DNA from 4 places in the Rhizobium sp. BK529 genome. Region 4 is predicted to be linked to each of the others. Evidence: predicted binding sites of a transcription regulator. Region 4 holds the regulator's gene; each other region holds the start of a gene.

Region 1 (3,602 bases), 1.5 Mb from region 4:
ACCTCTTGGCGATGCTCTGCGAGCAGCCGGTTTGCCGGAGTAGCTGGGATTGAACCGGTCCGAGGGACCCTACCGCCCGCCAATTAATTGCACACAAAAATCAACCTCGGACATCGGGCTAAAACAGCGCCACGCAAGGTTGCTGTTTGACCTTTTCGCCTCATCACTGCGAAAGACGCCGTTCCTTAAAGCTCGAGACGCGCCTCTTGCAGGATGACCGCCGCCAAACACTTCAACCCGAGGTAATCGATGCCAACACTTACATTTGCGAATACGAAAGGAGGGGCCGGCAAGACGACGGTCGCTCTCGTTCTTGCCACAGAATTGGCTCGCCGTGGCCATCGCGTTTCCGTTCTGGACGCGGATCCGCAGCAGTGGGCCAGCCGCTGGCATCGTCTGTCCGGTGAAGCAGCCGAATTCGCCGTCATCAACAATGTCGCAGAAGAGACGATCGAACAGCAGATCAAGGACCTCAAGAAGCACAGCGGTTATATCATCGTCGATCTGCCGGCAGGCATGAGCCCGCTGATGGCGAAGGCTATCGGCTTTTCCGATCACGTGATGGTTCCGGTGCAGGGTTGCGCAATGGATGCCGTCGGCGGCGCCCAAGTGTTGGAGATCATGAAGCAGCTTGCTGCTCAGCATAATATCCGCATCCCGCACTCAGTCGTGCTGACCCGCATCAGCTCGATCATCACCACCCGCGCGCTGCTCGCCGTCAGGGGCTTGCTGGCGCAGCAGCAGGTGAACGTGGTCAACACGGCACTGGTCGAGCGCGCCGCGTATCGCGACATGTTCGTTTCCGGCGGCAGCCTCTATACGATGGATCCATCCCGCGTCAGCAATCTCGACAAGGCGCAGGAGAATGCCCGCATGCTGACAGATGACATTCTTCGTCTCGTGCCGCCGAAGGCAGCACGCGCCAGGTCAGCCAAGAAGGTGACTGAAGCCGTCAAGGATGCTGCTTGAGGCGCGCATTCATCGGTTGATGCGAAGTCAGCAACGGCTGCCTCTGGGCAGCCGTTGCTGTTCTAATCGTAACTTTCATGACTAATGTTCCTGTTTTGTTCTTGACGAGAATTGCAACTCTGATAAGCTCCTCCTTGTAAAACAAGGAGGCGGGCGATGTAGTCCGTAGTTCGAATGCCTCACTTTCCACTCGATCCGAATGGCTCAGATCCCCGGAAGAAATCCAGCCCAGCCGGCGAACCTCACCACAGGCTTTTCTTCATGCTTCGCCCGACTACTGAAGCTGCAGACGAAGCGCTGGAGATCGCTCAAACCTACCGAACAATCCATTCCCTGATCAGCCCAATCCGGCCTCGTGAGCTGCTCCACATAACGCTCAATGGCGTTGGCGCCTATCGAAAGCTTCCACAGGATATCGTGTTCGGCGCGGAACAGATCGCTGCGACAGTGTGCGCCCGGCCGTTCGATCTTGTGCTCGATGAAGTCATGAGCTTCCGCCACCAGGGCAAATCGCAAGCCTTCGTCATCTGCAGCAGGCAGGAAAACGAGGAGCTGACGGACCTTCGCCGCCAGATCCAGGAAGGCTTGTACCAGGCTGGATTGCCCTACAACCTCGGCGGCCACCTGACGCCGCACATGACGCTGCTCTATGATCGCAAGACCATTCTGCCCGAAAAGCTCAGCCGGCCGGTGCAGTGGAATATCCGGGAGTTCCTGCTGATCCACAGTATCTATGGAAAGAGCGAGCATAATGTACTTGGCCGCTGGCCGCTGCTAGGCTGATCCAAGCTTGCGCCGCGGGTGGGGAGTCGCATAAAACTCCCACCCAATATGCAATGCGGAGCAAGACAGTGGACGTTTCAGAGATCATCATCCCCGGCGATACGCCCGGCATCGAATGGCGGTTACCGGTCATCCGTTTCAAGGGGAGCGATCCTGCTGCCCCCAAAGTCTATATCCAGGCCGCATTGCACGCCAACGAGTTGCCGGGGACGGCGCTGGCGCATTTTTTCTGCGGCAAGTTACGGCAAGCCGAGAGCGAGGGCCGGATCGCCGGTGATATCACGGTCGTGCCGCAGGCAAATCCAATCGGAGCGGCGCAATCGCATTTCGGCGAGCTGCAAGGCAGGTTCGATCTCGGTTCGAGGACCAATTTCAACCGCGACTTTCCGCTGATTGCCGTCGGTGATCGCGCAGAGCTGGTCGACGAACTTGATAAGTGCTCAGCCGCCAATCGTCTGAAGCGGCAGCTGATCCACATGGCATTAGGCGCCGATCTGGTGCTCGACCTGCATTGTGACGATGAATCGTTGCAATATGCCTATATCGACGAAGCCTTCTGGCCGGAAGCGGCAGACCTTGCGACCGCGCTCGACATGGAGGCGGTGCTGCTTTCGGATGGCGAAAGCTCCGCCTTCGAGGAAGCTGTCGGCTTTGCCTGGAAGTACGAGGTACCGGGCGAGCGCAAAGCCAAGCTTCCGGGCAAGCTGTCGGTGACGGTGGAACTGCGCGGCCGGCGCGATGTCTATCCCGACATGGCCGCGAAAGATGCCGAAGGCCTGCTGCAGTTCCTGATAGGACGCGGTGTCGTCGGTGGCAGGGCGGCGGGAGATGCGGCCTTCTCCGGGCCGGCCGTACCGCTCGACAATGTTGAAATCATACGCGCGCCGGAGGGCGGCACCGTGCTCTTCCATCGCAATATCGGCGAGCATGTCGCGGAAGGAGACCTTCTGGCGACGATCGTTACCCGACCCGGGTTTGTGGAAGGCGATATCGACATCAGGGCGCCGCAGGACGGGTTGCTGCTGACCCGCATTTCCGACCGGCTCGTGCGCCGGCGCGGCGACCTGATGAAGATTGCGGCCGACCGGCCAAGCAAGGCAGCGCGAAAGGCCGGTACGCTGGAAGACTGAACCGGCGTTCTTTTCTACACGCGAATGTAAGGCTCCGCGCAACTGTCACACAGGCTTCAAGAAAATCCGCCAAGCCGTTGCAGACATGTTGCGAAGGAGCTTTCATGGCGCATTACGATATTGCGATTGTCGGCGCGGGCATTGTCGGGCTGGCGCATGCGCTGGCGGCGGCAAAACGCAGCAAGCGCGTAGTGGTCATCGACCGTGACGCACAGGCAAACGGTGCTTCGGTGCGCAATTTCGGCTTTGTGACTGTGACCGGCCAGCAAGCCGGTGACTGCTGGGACAAGGCACGGCGCGCTTGCGATATCTGGGCCGAGATTGTCGACGATGCCGGCATCGATGTCCTGCAGCGCGGACTGCTACTTGCAGCAAGGCTCGACGAATCCGAAGCTGTGATCGACGCGTTCCTGCGCACCGCGATGGGCGAGAGTTGCGAAAGACTAACAGTCGACGAGGCACGGCGGCTGGTGCCGGCGCTGCGGCCGGAGGCGGCGCGTTTCACGCTTTACAGCCCGCATGAGCTGCGCGTGGAATCCCGCACGGCCATTCCGCTGCTCGCTCGCTATCTCGAAGCCAAATATGGCATCGAGTTCCGCCGCTCGACGGCGGTGAGCGCCGCGGAACCACCGCGGATCGAGACTTCAGCCGGCCTGATCGAAGCAGAGACTGTGGTTGTCTGCCCCGGCGATGATTTCAAGAGCCTATTTGCTGACCGGA
Region 2 (3,602 bases), on a different contig from region 4:
GATAAAGGATTTCCTCGACCGCCGGGTTGAGGCGGTGGATTTCGTCGATGAAGAGCACGTCGCGCTCTTCGAGGTTGGTCAGCAGAGCAGCCAGATCGCCGGCCTTCGCGATGACAGGGCCGGAGGTCGAGCGGAAGTTGACGCCAAGCTCCTTCGCCATGATCTGCGCCAGCGTCGTCTTGCCAAGGCCGGGCGGGCCGACGAAGAGAACGTGGTCCAATGCCTCGCCTCTGTTCTTGGCCGCTTCGATGAAGATCTTGAGGTTGGCGCGCGCCTCCGCCTGGCCGGTGAACTCGTCCAGCGATTGCGGGCGCAACGTGGTATCCAGGTCTTCGCCACGCTTTTCCGGCGTTATCAGGCGGGCATCAGTCATCAGGCATTTCCGTTCAAAGCTTGCTCAAGTCCATACACTAAGCGGCCGCCATTGACACCCTGCCGGAGCGTCAACGCGAGAGCTCCCTGAGGCCGAGGCGAATCAGTTTGGCGCTGTCTGCATCTTCTCCGGCGGTCTTCATGGCGGCGGCAACTGCGTTGGCAGCCTGGTCGCGGGAATAGCCGAGATTGGTCAGCGCCGAAACAGCGTCGGCAACAGGGGCGGCGGCCACGCCTTCGCCGATCTCCTGCTTGAGGCCGATATTGATCGCCTCGCCGGCAAAAGCGGGAGCCTTGTTCTTAAGTTCGGTGACGATGCGCACAGCGACCTTGGGGCCGACGCCCTGAGCGCGGGAGACTGCGGCCTTGTCCTGCAGAGCAATCGCATTGGCAAGTTCGGGAGGCGTCAGTGCCGAGAGCACGGCGAGCGCCACCTTGGCACCGACCCCCTGAACGCTCTGCAGCAGATTGAACCATTCGCGTTCGAGCTGGGTCTGGAAGCCGAAGAGCTTCAGCTGGTCCTCACGCACGTAGGTTTCGATGAAAAGTACGCAGGCCTCTCCAACGGAGCCGAGCTTAGAAAGCGTGCGCGCCGAGCAATAGGCGACGTAGCAGACGCCATGCACATCCACGAGCACATAATCATCGCCGATCTCGTCTATCGTGCCTTTCAGCTTGCCGATCATGATCTTTTTCCGTCAGGGATGGGTTGCGGGAGTGTCGGCTATGGCCTGGCGCATGCGGTTTCCGCCGCGGTGATGGGCGTGACAGATGGCGATCGCCAAGGCATCGGCGGCGTCATTGCCCTTGAACTCCGCCTTCGGCATCAGGATCTTCAGCATCATATGGATCTGCTGCTTCTCGCCATGGCCGACGCCAATGACGGTCTTCTTCACCGCGTTGGGCGCATATTCAGATACTGGAAGACCGGCACGGGCCGGCACCAGCATGGCGATGCCGCGGGCCTGGCCGAGCTTCAGGGTTGCCACCGCGTCCTTGTTGACGAATGTCTGTTCCACAGCGGCTTCATCCGGCTTGTAGGAATGGACGACATCGGCAAGGCCGTCGTGCAGCTGGCAGAGGCGTGAAGCAAGGTCCATGTCGCCATCTGAAGTCACTGTCCCCGAGGCAACGAAGCGCAGCGAATTGCCGAGCGTATCGATGATGCCCCATCCGGTGCGGCGAAGGCCGGGATCGATACCGATGATGCGAATCGTATTTTGCATGGTTCACCCTATAGCGGAGGCGGAATAAGTGCCATCGATATGTGAACAAAGCGAAAACACACCTGGTTTTCGCGCGGCATTTACCGCGAATTAAACCGGATGCACGAATTCTAATCCATCAAATGCGAGAGAGGCCCGCTTCCTAAAGAGCTCAAGGCCTCCGATGTTCTGTTTACAGGTCGGCCGGACGGGGATTTCCCGACCGGCAGTGCCGTTCCGGAAGGGTTCGTTTTTCATGGCTCAGAGATTTCAGTCCCTGTCCTTCAAGGTGATCGCCACCTTCATCCTGCTGACCACGCTTTCGGTCGCAGTGATCAATATCCTTGCCTACTTCGCCAGCAGCCGCGTTTCCGACCAGCAGGCCCTGAAGGCGAAGGAGAGTGTGCTGATCTTCCGCGGCGATATGTTGCAGGATCAGCTCGCACAGCTCGAAAATCAGGCGACCTCCATTGCGCGCATCGAAGCGCTGCAAATGTCGATCACCAATCTGAAGAGCGGCTGGAAGACGATGGAGAAAAGCTCCGGCGATGCGCGGGGCGAACTGAAGAAGGTCTTCATCACAGACAACCCGAATCCGGCCGACCAGCGCGAAAAGCTCGTCAAGCCCGAGGGGCCGAGCGGTTTCTACTATTCGAGCCATGAGAAAACGCAGGGCGAAGTGGCCCGCGACCTCGCCGACACCGCCTTCAACGATCTCCTGATCGTCGATCTCGACGGCACGGTGCTTTATTCCTACAAAAAGAACGACGACTTTGCCGAAAACCTGAAATCGGATGCCTGGAAGTCGACCGGTGCCGGCATCGCCTATGCCAAGGCGATCGAAAATACCGCCAAGGCGACTGACGATTCCGCGCCGACAGCCTTCTCCGGTCTGCGTGTCGACGCGAAGAGCGGCAAGTCGGCGATCTTCTATGCAGTACCAATCGTCAAGCTCGGCCAAGCGAAAGGCCTGATGCTGTTCAAGGTGCGTGACGATATCGTCACCGGTGTTCTAGTAAAGGGTATCGTGTCGGGAAGCACGGCCCAGGCGGCGATCATATCGGCTGACGGTTCGGCTGTCGGTCTCAATGCATCCGGCCAACTTGCAACGCTCGATACAGCCCCCTTCACGTTTATCAAGGATGCACTTGCGACCGCGGCGATGACGGTTGCAGATTTCGACCGTGCCGATGGGTCGGCGCGCGCCTATGTGCGCGGCATCGACTATCGCGGCGACCGTTTCCTTGTCCTTGAGAGCGTGCTGCTCAGCGAATTGAATGCCGGCTCCATCGAGATCGCCACGTTGCTGACGTGGATCGGCATCGGCGTTCTGATCGTTATGGCCATTGCCACGGGGCTCATCACCAACCTCCTGTTCTCTCCGCTCGCCCGTCTGGCTGGTGTGACCCGGGAAGTGGCTGACGGCAAACTGGAAGTCGAGATCGGCAGTCAGAAACGCAAGGATGAGATCGGCACGATGGCCAAGGCGCTTGATCGTTTCAAGCAGTCGCTGATCGAAGGCCGTCAACTCGAGGCCGCGAGCGAGCAGACGCGTGCGCGTGCCGAAAGCGAGCGCCAGCAGAATCTTGCGCAGCGCGAGGCGGAAGCTCGCAGCCTGCAGAAGGTCGTCGCAGCGCTCGATGATGGGCTTCATCAGCTGGCGAGCGGCAATCTTGCCTATCAGATCGAAACCCGTTTCCCAGGCGAGCTCGAAAGCCTGCGCGTGAACTTCAACGAGGCGCTGGCAACACTCAGCGAAACGATGATGGCGATCGGCGGGAATTCCATGGCTGTGCGCGCCGGCTCGGAGGAGATGCGCACGGGTGCGGATGAACTGGCCGGCCGCACCGAGCGGCAGGCAAGCTCGATCACTGAGACGGCCAACGCAATCAGCGCGATTACCCAGTCGGTGCGCGTACAGATCGAACGGGCCGAACAGGCTGAGCGGATCGCCCGCGACGCCAAGAAGGAAACGGTCGGCTCCAGCCAGATCATGCGCGAGACGATTGCGGCAATGGAAGCGAT
Region 3 (3,602 bases), 260 kb from region 4:
GCCGACGTCACGCAGTGCGGCGCGCGCCTGCAGCGAACCGAAGGTGATGATCTGCGCCACCTGCTCGCGCCCATATTTGCGCTGCACGTAACGGATCACCTCTTCGCGGCGATCCTGGCAGAAGTCGATATCGAAGTCCGGCATCGAGACGCGTTCCGGATTGAGGAAGCGTTCGAAGAGCAGCGAGAAGCGCAACGGATCGACGTCGGTGATGGTCAGTGCATAGGCGACCAGCGAGCCTGCGCCCGAACCGCGGCCAGGGCCGACGGGGATATCGTGCTGCTTGGCCCATTTGATGAAATCCGAAACGATCAGGAAGTAACCTGGGAACTTCATGCGCTCGATGACGCTGAGCTCGAATTCCAGCCGCTCGCGATAATCCTTCTCCTCGTAGCCGGCCGACATGCCGAGCGTGGCCAAACGCATGTCGAGCCCCTCCTGCGCCTGGCGGCGAAGTTCGAGCGCCTCGGCGCGTTCGGCCTCCTCAGGATCGGCGGTGGCGCCGGTGAAGCGCGGCAGGATCGGCTTGCGCGTCTTCAGTACGAAGGAGCAGCGCCGGGCGATCTCAACCGTATTCTCCAGTGCCTCAGGCAGATCGGCGAAGAGCTTTTCCATTTCGGCGCGGCTCTTCAGATAATGATCCGGCGAGAGGCGGAAACGGCTGTCGTCAGAGATGATGGCGTTGTGCGCTACAGCCATCAGTGCATCATGCGCGTCGTAATCATCACGCGTCAGGAAGAAGGCTTCGTTGGTGGCGACCAGCGGCAGGTCGTGCTTATAGGCAAGACCGATAATCTTCTGTTCGTGCCGCTTGTCATAGGTGCCGTGGCGCTGCAGCTCGACATAGAGTCGGTCGCCGAAGATGCGTTTCAGCGTCAGCAGCCGTGTCTCTGCCTGTGCGGCATGGCCGTCCTTGAGCGGCATATCGATGGGGCCGGTCGCAGCCCCCGTCAGGGCGATCAGACCGTCCGTACCGACCTCATCCAGCCAGGAGGAACGGATATGGATGGTCGAGTTGCCTTCGCCGCCGAGATAGGCGCGGCTGACAAGATCGACCAGCCGCTCGTAACCTGCGTCGGTGGCGGACAGAAGCACGATGGAAGGCAGCTTGACCAGCGCCTGCTGACCTCCCCGTTTTTCGGTTTCGAGGCCGTCTTCCATATCGATCGATACTTGGCAGCCGATGATCGGCTGCAGGCCCTCGTCCATCGCTTTCTGGGAAAACTCCAGGGCGACGAAGAGATTGTTGGTATCGGTAATAGCAATCGCCGGCTGCCCGTCGCCGGCTGCCTTGTAGAGGATCTTTTTGAGAGGCAGCGCGCCTTCGAGCAGCGAATAGGCGGAATGGACCCTCAGATGAACGAAGCCCGGCTTTCCGCCGATCGCACCTTGTTCCGCATCCGCCATGATATGCCTTTCAGATCACCTCAATGAAGAGCGCGTATTGTCGGCATTGAAGGCGATTCTGTCCAGAAAAAGTCCCGCTTCGGGACCGCATGGCTGCCATGCGATCCCCTGAATTCTTACATTGCCATGACGATCAGCGAGAAGCTCGCAATGAACATTGCGATGGAGGTGAATGCTGCGATATCACGGATCATGTCAGTCATTTGGCTCTCCTTTGCTCTTATGTTTTTAATTTGTTCCATGTATGTTCTGTTGTCAACAGGATTCCACCCCGCTTCTGCGGGGCATGGTTAACGTCGGAGTTGAGGAACGATGGACGTGCTGGAACTCAATAGCTTCATTGTCGAAGCCAAATCGCAGACATATGTCGCCGGTGCGAAGGCGCAGCCTTCCTATCGGATCGGCGCCCACGATCTTAGCTACAAGCGTGGTATCTGGCGCTATCTCGACAGCTATTTCGGCGGCACGGACTTTGCCGGCCAGGAAGTGGTGTGGCTAGAGGAAAAGCCGGTCTGGGCGATGAATTATTTCGGGAGGATCATTGAACCCGAGATCATCGATGCCGCTATCGCCGGCACCATCATTCGCGCCGCGCTGTCACAGCTCTACAGTCAGGGCCGTTTTCTCGGCGGCATGGTATTCGATCATGCGCTCGGACGTTACGTCGATACGAGCGATGGCGACTGCGCGCATTTCCGTGGACACGAATTCATCCTCGTGAATGATCGCAAGGCTTACGAGCTCGATTATCGCGGCGGGTTCATCGTCGCCTGACGATCAGAAATCCACGACCTTGCCGTCGGAAATCGTGACACGCCGGTCCATGCGCCCGGCGAGCTCATGGTTGTGCGTGGCGATCAGCGCAGCAAGACCGGACTGCCGTACCAGCGCTTCCAGCGCGTCGAAGACGTAGCTTGCGGTTTCCGGGTCGAGATTGCCGGTCGGCTCGTCGGCGAGAAGAAGGCTCGGCGCATTGGCGACGGCACGTGCGATCGCCACACGTTGCTGCTCACCGCCGGAGAGTTCGGCCGGGCGATGCGTGCCGCGATGGCCGATGCGCATATAATCCAGAAGCATCTTTGCCCGTTCGCCCGCCTCTTTCCAGGAGAGGCCGGCGATGAGCTGCGGCATCATGATGTTCTCCTGGGCCGAGAATTCCGGCAGCAGGTGATGGAACTGGTAGACGAAGCCAATCTCGCTGCGGCGGATCGCCGTGCGCTTTTCATCAGAGAGACCATCACAGGGGCGGCCGTTGATCGTCACCTCGCCGCCATCGGGATGTTCCAGCAGGCCGGCGACATGCAGCAGCGTCGACTTGCCTGTGCCGGAGGGGGCAACCAGCGCGACCATCTCACCGCTCGTCAGCGAAAAATCCGCACCCTTGAGGATGGTCAGCAGCGTTTCGCCCTGCCCGTAATGGCGCTCGACGCCCGAAAGCTTGAGAACGACGTTGCGTTTCATGAATGCGGCATTCCTTGGATTTGGCCTTGGATCGTGCATGACCTTGGATCCCGGCCTATTCGTAACGAAGGGCCTGGACGGGGTCGAGGCGGGAGGCGCGCCAGGCAGGGAAGATCGTCGCGATGAAGGAGAGCGTCAGCGCCATGACGACGACGGAAACCGTTTCGCTGATATCCATTTCGGCCGGCAGCTGGCTCAGGAAATAGAGCTGCGGGTCGAAGAGCACCGTGCCCGATACCCAGGAGAAGAACTGCCGGATCGACTCGATGTTGACGCAGACGAGAACGCCGAGCAGGACGCCGGCAATCGTGCCGACAATGCCGATTGCGGCCCCCGTCATAAAGAAGATGCGCATGATGGCGCCGGCGCTTGCACCCATGGTGCGCAGGATGGCGATATCGCTGCCCTTGTCCTTCACCAGCATGATGAGGCCGGAGATGATGTTGAGCGCTGCGACGAGCACGATCAGCGTCAGGATCATGAACATGACGTTGCGCTCCACTTCCAGGGCGGAGAAGAAGGTCTGGTTTCGCTGGCGCCAGTCGGTAATGAGGATCTGTCTGCCGGCCGCCTCTTCGACCTTGGGCTTGAGATTGTCGATGTCATCAGGGTTATTGACGAAGAGTTCGATCGACTGCACTAGTCCGTCGGCATTGAAATAGAGCTGTGATTCCTCGAGCGGCATGTAGATGATCGAGGAATCGTATTCTGACATACCGATCTTGAAGAGGCCG
Region 4 (3,602 bases):
AGTCATTTCCTTCATTGTCATGCCGTCCGGCATGATGGCGATGCTGCTGATGCCCTTCGGCCTCGACGGTCCGCTTTGGCAGATCACGGGATTCGGTCTCGATCTTGTGATCAAGATCGCAAAGACGGTATCGGATTGGGGCGGCAACATAGATGTAGGCCGTTTGCCCGGCTGGTACTTCCCGACGGCAGTCTTCGGCTTCCTGCTGTTGACGCTGCTCAAAAGCCGGCTGCGGCACGCCGGAACGGCGATCGTCGCGGCCTCAACGCTAACTGTTGCGCTGCTGCCGGGAAACTCTGCACCTGATGTCGCCATCGCCGAAGACGGCGGTTTGGTCGCTGTCGTTGATGGTGAGGCGATGGCTTCGAACCGCGAAAAACCGCCTTCCTTCATCTTTCAGCAATGGCAGCGGGCACTTGCGATCGAGGAGCACCAGAAGCCGATCATGATCACGGATGCCAACGCGCCCGCTGCGCCGGAAGGCAAAAGATTGAAGTTCTCGCCAGATCAGCTGGATGAATCCAGAGAGGTGATGATACAGGCTGTGGCCACCGGCCCGCCGTTGCGCTTCACCTGCCTGAAGGGTGCCTGGTGTACAGTCTCGCTCAAGAATGGGAAGCAACTAACGGTCATCAATAACGCAGCCTATCTCGGACCTGCCTGCGATACGGCGGATATCGTCGTCACGCCTGTTCACCTGCGGTTTGACCGCTGCCGCTCCGGCGCAATGCTTTTCACCGGCGAGACGCTGCGCAAAACGGGTTCAGTTGAACTTCGTTTCACTGATAAGGGGCTGCAGGTAGCAACCGCATTCGATACCTTACTGCGACCCTGGATGCGCCACCGCGCCTATGATTGGCGCAGCGATACATTTGCTGACGACAGACCGTCACCGATCAGTGATAGCGGCGAATAAGCCCAACGAGTTTGCCCTGTACCTTGACGCGATCCGGCGGGAAGATGCGTGTCTCGTAGGCAGGGTTTGCAGCTTCGAGTGCAATCGATGCGCCCTTGCGGCGGAAGCGCTTGAGCGTCGCTTCCTCGTCATCGACGAGTGCCACGACGATATCGCCTGGATTGGCTGTGCTGCCGTTGCGGATGATGACCGTGTCGCCATCGAAGATGCCGGCTTCGATCATCGAGTCGCCGCGAACTTCGAGCGCATAATGTTCGCCCGAGCCCAGCATGTCGGAGGAAACGGTAATGTCGTGTGTGTTGTTCTGGATTGCCGAGATCGGCACGCCGGCAGCGATCCGACCCATGACCGGCACGGAGACGGCATTGCCATTGTCGGCAACAGGTGCCGGCTTTGCCGGAGCGGGAGGCGCAACATGCTGCGGCTTGCCAAGGCTGCCTTCTATGACGCTTGGCGAAAAGCCGCGCCGCGGCTGCAGGCTCGGGTTATAGGCTTCCGGCAATTTGATGACTTCGAGCGCACGCGCCCGGTTCGGAAGCCGGCGAATGAAGCCGCGTTCTTCGAGCGCGGTGATCAGCCGGTGAATGCCGGATTTCGATGCCAGATCCAGGGCATCCTTCATCTCGTCGAAAGATGGCGGAACGCCGGATTCCTTCATCCTTTCATGAATGAAAAGAAGAAGTTCCTGTTGTTTGCGCGTGAGCATGGCGTATACCCCAGTATTGAAACAAATCCAGAACAGACACTATATGTTCCATATGTGTTCCGCAAGTGGCTAAATTTTCGTAAAACTTCTGTTCATTCTGCTGAGAATTTTATTTTTATCGCCGGAAAAGCCATCCGGCCTTGCTTCGGAACGCCTGTCGAAGCACATCATCCTGACGATGGCAGGAGAGCAGCTGATGACCCAAGACACGTATCCGATCGATCATCTCGTTTTGCCGGTTACCGACATTGCGCTCGCACGCGAAAGGCTGGGCAAACTGGGCTTCACCGTCGCGCCGGATGCACGTCATCCCTTCGGCACGGAAAATGCCTGCGTTTTCTTCGCGGACAAAACCTACCTCGAGCCGTTGGGCGTTGCGAGTGTCGAAGAGAGCGAGAGGACGGCGCGGAGAGGCAACGTCTTCACCGCCCGCAACCAGGCTTTTCGCTTCCGGTGCGGCAGCGAGGGACTGTCTGCCATCGCCTTCAGTACAAGGGATGCCAAGCACGATCATGCTCGATTCGTTAAGGGCGGCGTCAGTGCCGGATCCGTGTTGCAGTTCGAGCGCCCCGTAAAAATGCCTGATGATGCCGAAAGCGTTGCTGGCTTCCGGCTTGCCTTCGCCGGCGATCTCAGGGCGCCGGATTTCTTCCTCTTCGCCGTTGAACGCATCAACCCGCTGCCAGCCGACCGGGGTGCGCTGGAGGCGCATGCCAACGGCGTGACCGGCATTGCCGAAATTGTGCTTGGGGCGCCGGAGCCTACGGCCTTCAGCGAATTCGTTACTGCGACGGTAAAAGCCACCTCTGTCGAGGAAACGAGTTTTGGGCTCGACGTGTCCACCGATAACGCAAAGATCAGTCTGATGACCCCGGAGGGGTTGGAGGCCTATTTCGATTTGGTCACGCCGGATACGGATCGCGGCCTGCGTGGCCGGGCGATCCTCTTTGCTGTCGGCGATCGGACAGTGACAGAAGCGCATTTGGCTGCTAACGGGGTGACCTATACACGCAAGGGCAACCGTATTCTGGTGGAGCCCGCGCCCGGCCAGGGCGTGCTCTTCGCTTTCGAGGAAACATCATGAGCACCAATACCAATTCCGTGGTGACGGTCGGCGAGGGTGCCGGCAAGGTCACCTTCTCCAACACCGGCCGCCTGTCGCTGATCGCTGGTGCCTGCGAACTGGAAAGCCGCGATCACGCGTTCATGGTTGCCGGGACCCTGAAGGAGCTTTGCGCCAAGCTCGGCATCGGCCTCGTCTACAAGACCTCTTTCGACAAGGCGAACCGCTCGTCCCTGTCGAGCAAGCGCGGCGTCGGCCTTGAGAAAGGGCTGGAAATCTTTGCCGATCTGAAGAAGGAACTCGGCATTCCGGTTCTGACTGACATCCATAATGAAGAACAATGCGTCGAAGTGGCCAAGGTCGTCGATATTCTGCAGATACCCGCCTTCCTGTCCCGCCAGACGGATCTTTTGGTGGCCGCCGCCAAGACCGGCCGCGTTATCAATGTCAAGAAGGGCCAGTTTCTGGCGCCCTGGGATATGAAGAACGTCCTTGGCAAGCTGAACCAGAGCGGCAATCCCAACATCCTGCTCTGCGAACGCGGCGCGTCCTTCGGCTATAATACGCTGGTCTCCGACATGCGTTCCCTGCCGATCATGGCAGCAACGAGTGCGCCGGTCATCTTCGACGCCACGCACTCGGTCCAGCAGCCGGGCGGGCAGGGGGAAACGTCCGGGGGAGAGCGGCAATTCGTGGAAACGCTGGCACGTGCGGCCGTGGCTGTCGGCGTCGCCGGCGTCTTCATCGAAACCCATCAGGATCCCGACAATGCGCCCTGCGACGGCCCCAACATGGTCTACCTCAGGGACATGCCGCGGCTTCTGGAAAAGCTCCTGGCCTTCGACGCGGTTGCCAAGCGCTGACAGTCAAAAGCCTGACATGATCGTGCTATAGCGACGATCAGAGATGCAGGTCGA

Evidence for each region. Region 4 encodes LexA, which represses DNA repair genes until DNA is damaged. Its sites were predicted from a motif close to TGTTCNNNNTGTGTTCNG; they were not measured.
Region 1: a site for LexA is predicted at 1,055-1,072, ahead of FHX08_RS15815 (2'-5' RNA ligase family protein). Genes of this name have one in related genera too.
Region 2: a site for LexA is predicted at 1,640-1,657, ahead of ruvC (crossover junction endodeoxyribonuclease RuvC). Genes of this name have one in related genera too.
Region 3: a site for LexA is predicted at 1,642-1,659, ahead of FHX08_RS09695 (DUF5680 domain-containing protein). Genes of this name have one in related genera too.

The regions. Positions count from the first base shown of each region.
Region 1 covers NZ_JACIAU010000001.1:3,153,903-3,157,504, forward strand. The annotation lists gene FHX08_RS15805 (winged helix-turn-helix domain-containing protein) at 1-43, shown strand, start outside; gene FHX08_RS15810 (ParA family protein) at 250-969, shown strand; gene FHX08_RS15815 (2'-5' RNA ligase family protein) at 1,231-1,752, shown strand; gene FHX08_RS15820 (succinylglutamate desuccinylase/aspartoacylase family protein) at 1,821-2,882, shown strand; gene FHX08_RS15825 (TIGR03364 family FAD-dependent oxidoreductase) at 2,987-3,602, shown strand, end outside.
Region 2 covers NZ_JACIAU010000006.1:328,615-332,216, forward strand. The annotation lists gene ruvB (Holliday junction branch migration DNA helicase RuvB) at 1-376, opposite strand, end outside; gene ruvA (Holliday junction branch migration protein RuvA) at 444-1,058, opposite strand; gene ruvC (crossover junction endodeoxyribonuclease RuvC) at 1,071-1,598, opposite strand; gene FHX08_RS29090 (methyl-accepting chemotaxis protein) at 1,834-3,602, shown strand, end outside.
Region 3 covers NZ_JACIAU010000001.1:1,916,621-1,920,222, forward strand. The annotation lists gene dnaE (DNA polymerase III subunit alpha) at 1-1,407, opposite strand, end outside; gene FHX08_RS09695 (DUF5680 domain-containing protein) at 1,720-2,181, shown strand; gene FHX08_RS09700 (ABC transporter ATP-binding protein) at 2,185-2,868, opposite strand; gene FHX08_RS09705 (lipoprotein-releasing ABC transporter permease subunit) at 2,924-3,602, opposite strand, start outside.
Region 4 covers NZ_JACIAU010000001.1:1,660,536-1,664,137, reverse strand. The annotation lists gene FHX08_RS08380 (ComEC/Rec2 family competence protein) at 1-916, shown strand, start outside; gene lexA (transcriptional repressor LexA) at 897-1,622, opposite strand; gene FHX08_RS08370 (VOC family protein) at 1,819-2,706, shown strand; gene kdsA (3-deoxy-8-phosphooctulonate synthase) at 2,703-3,548, shown strand.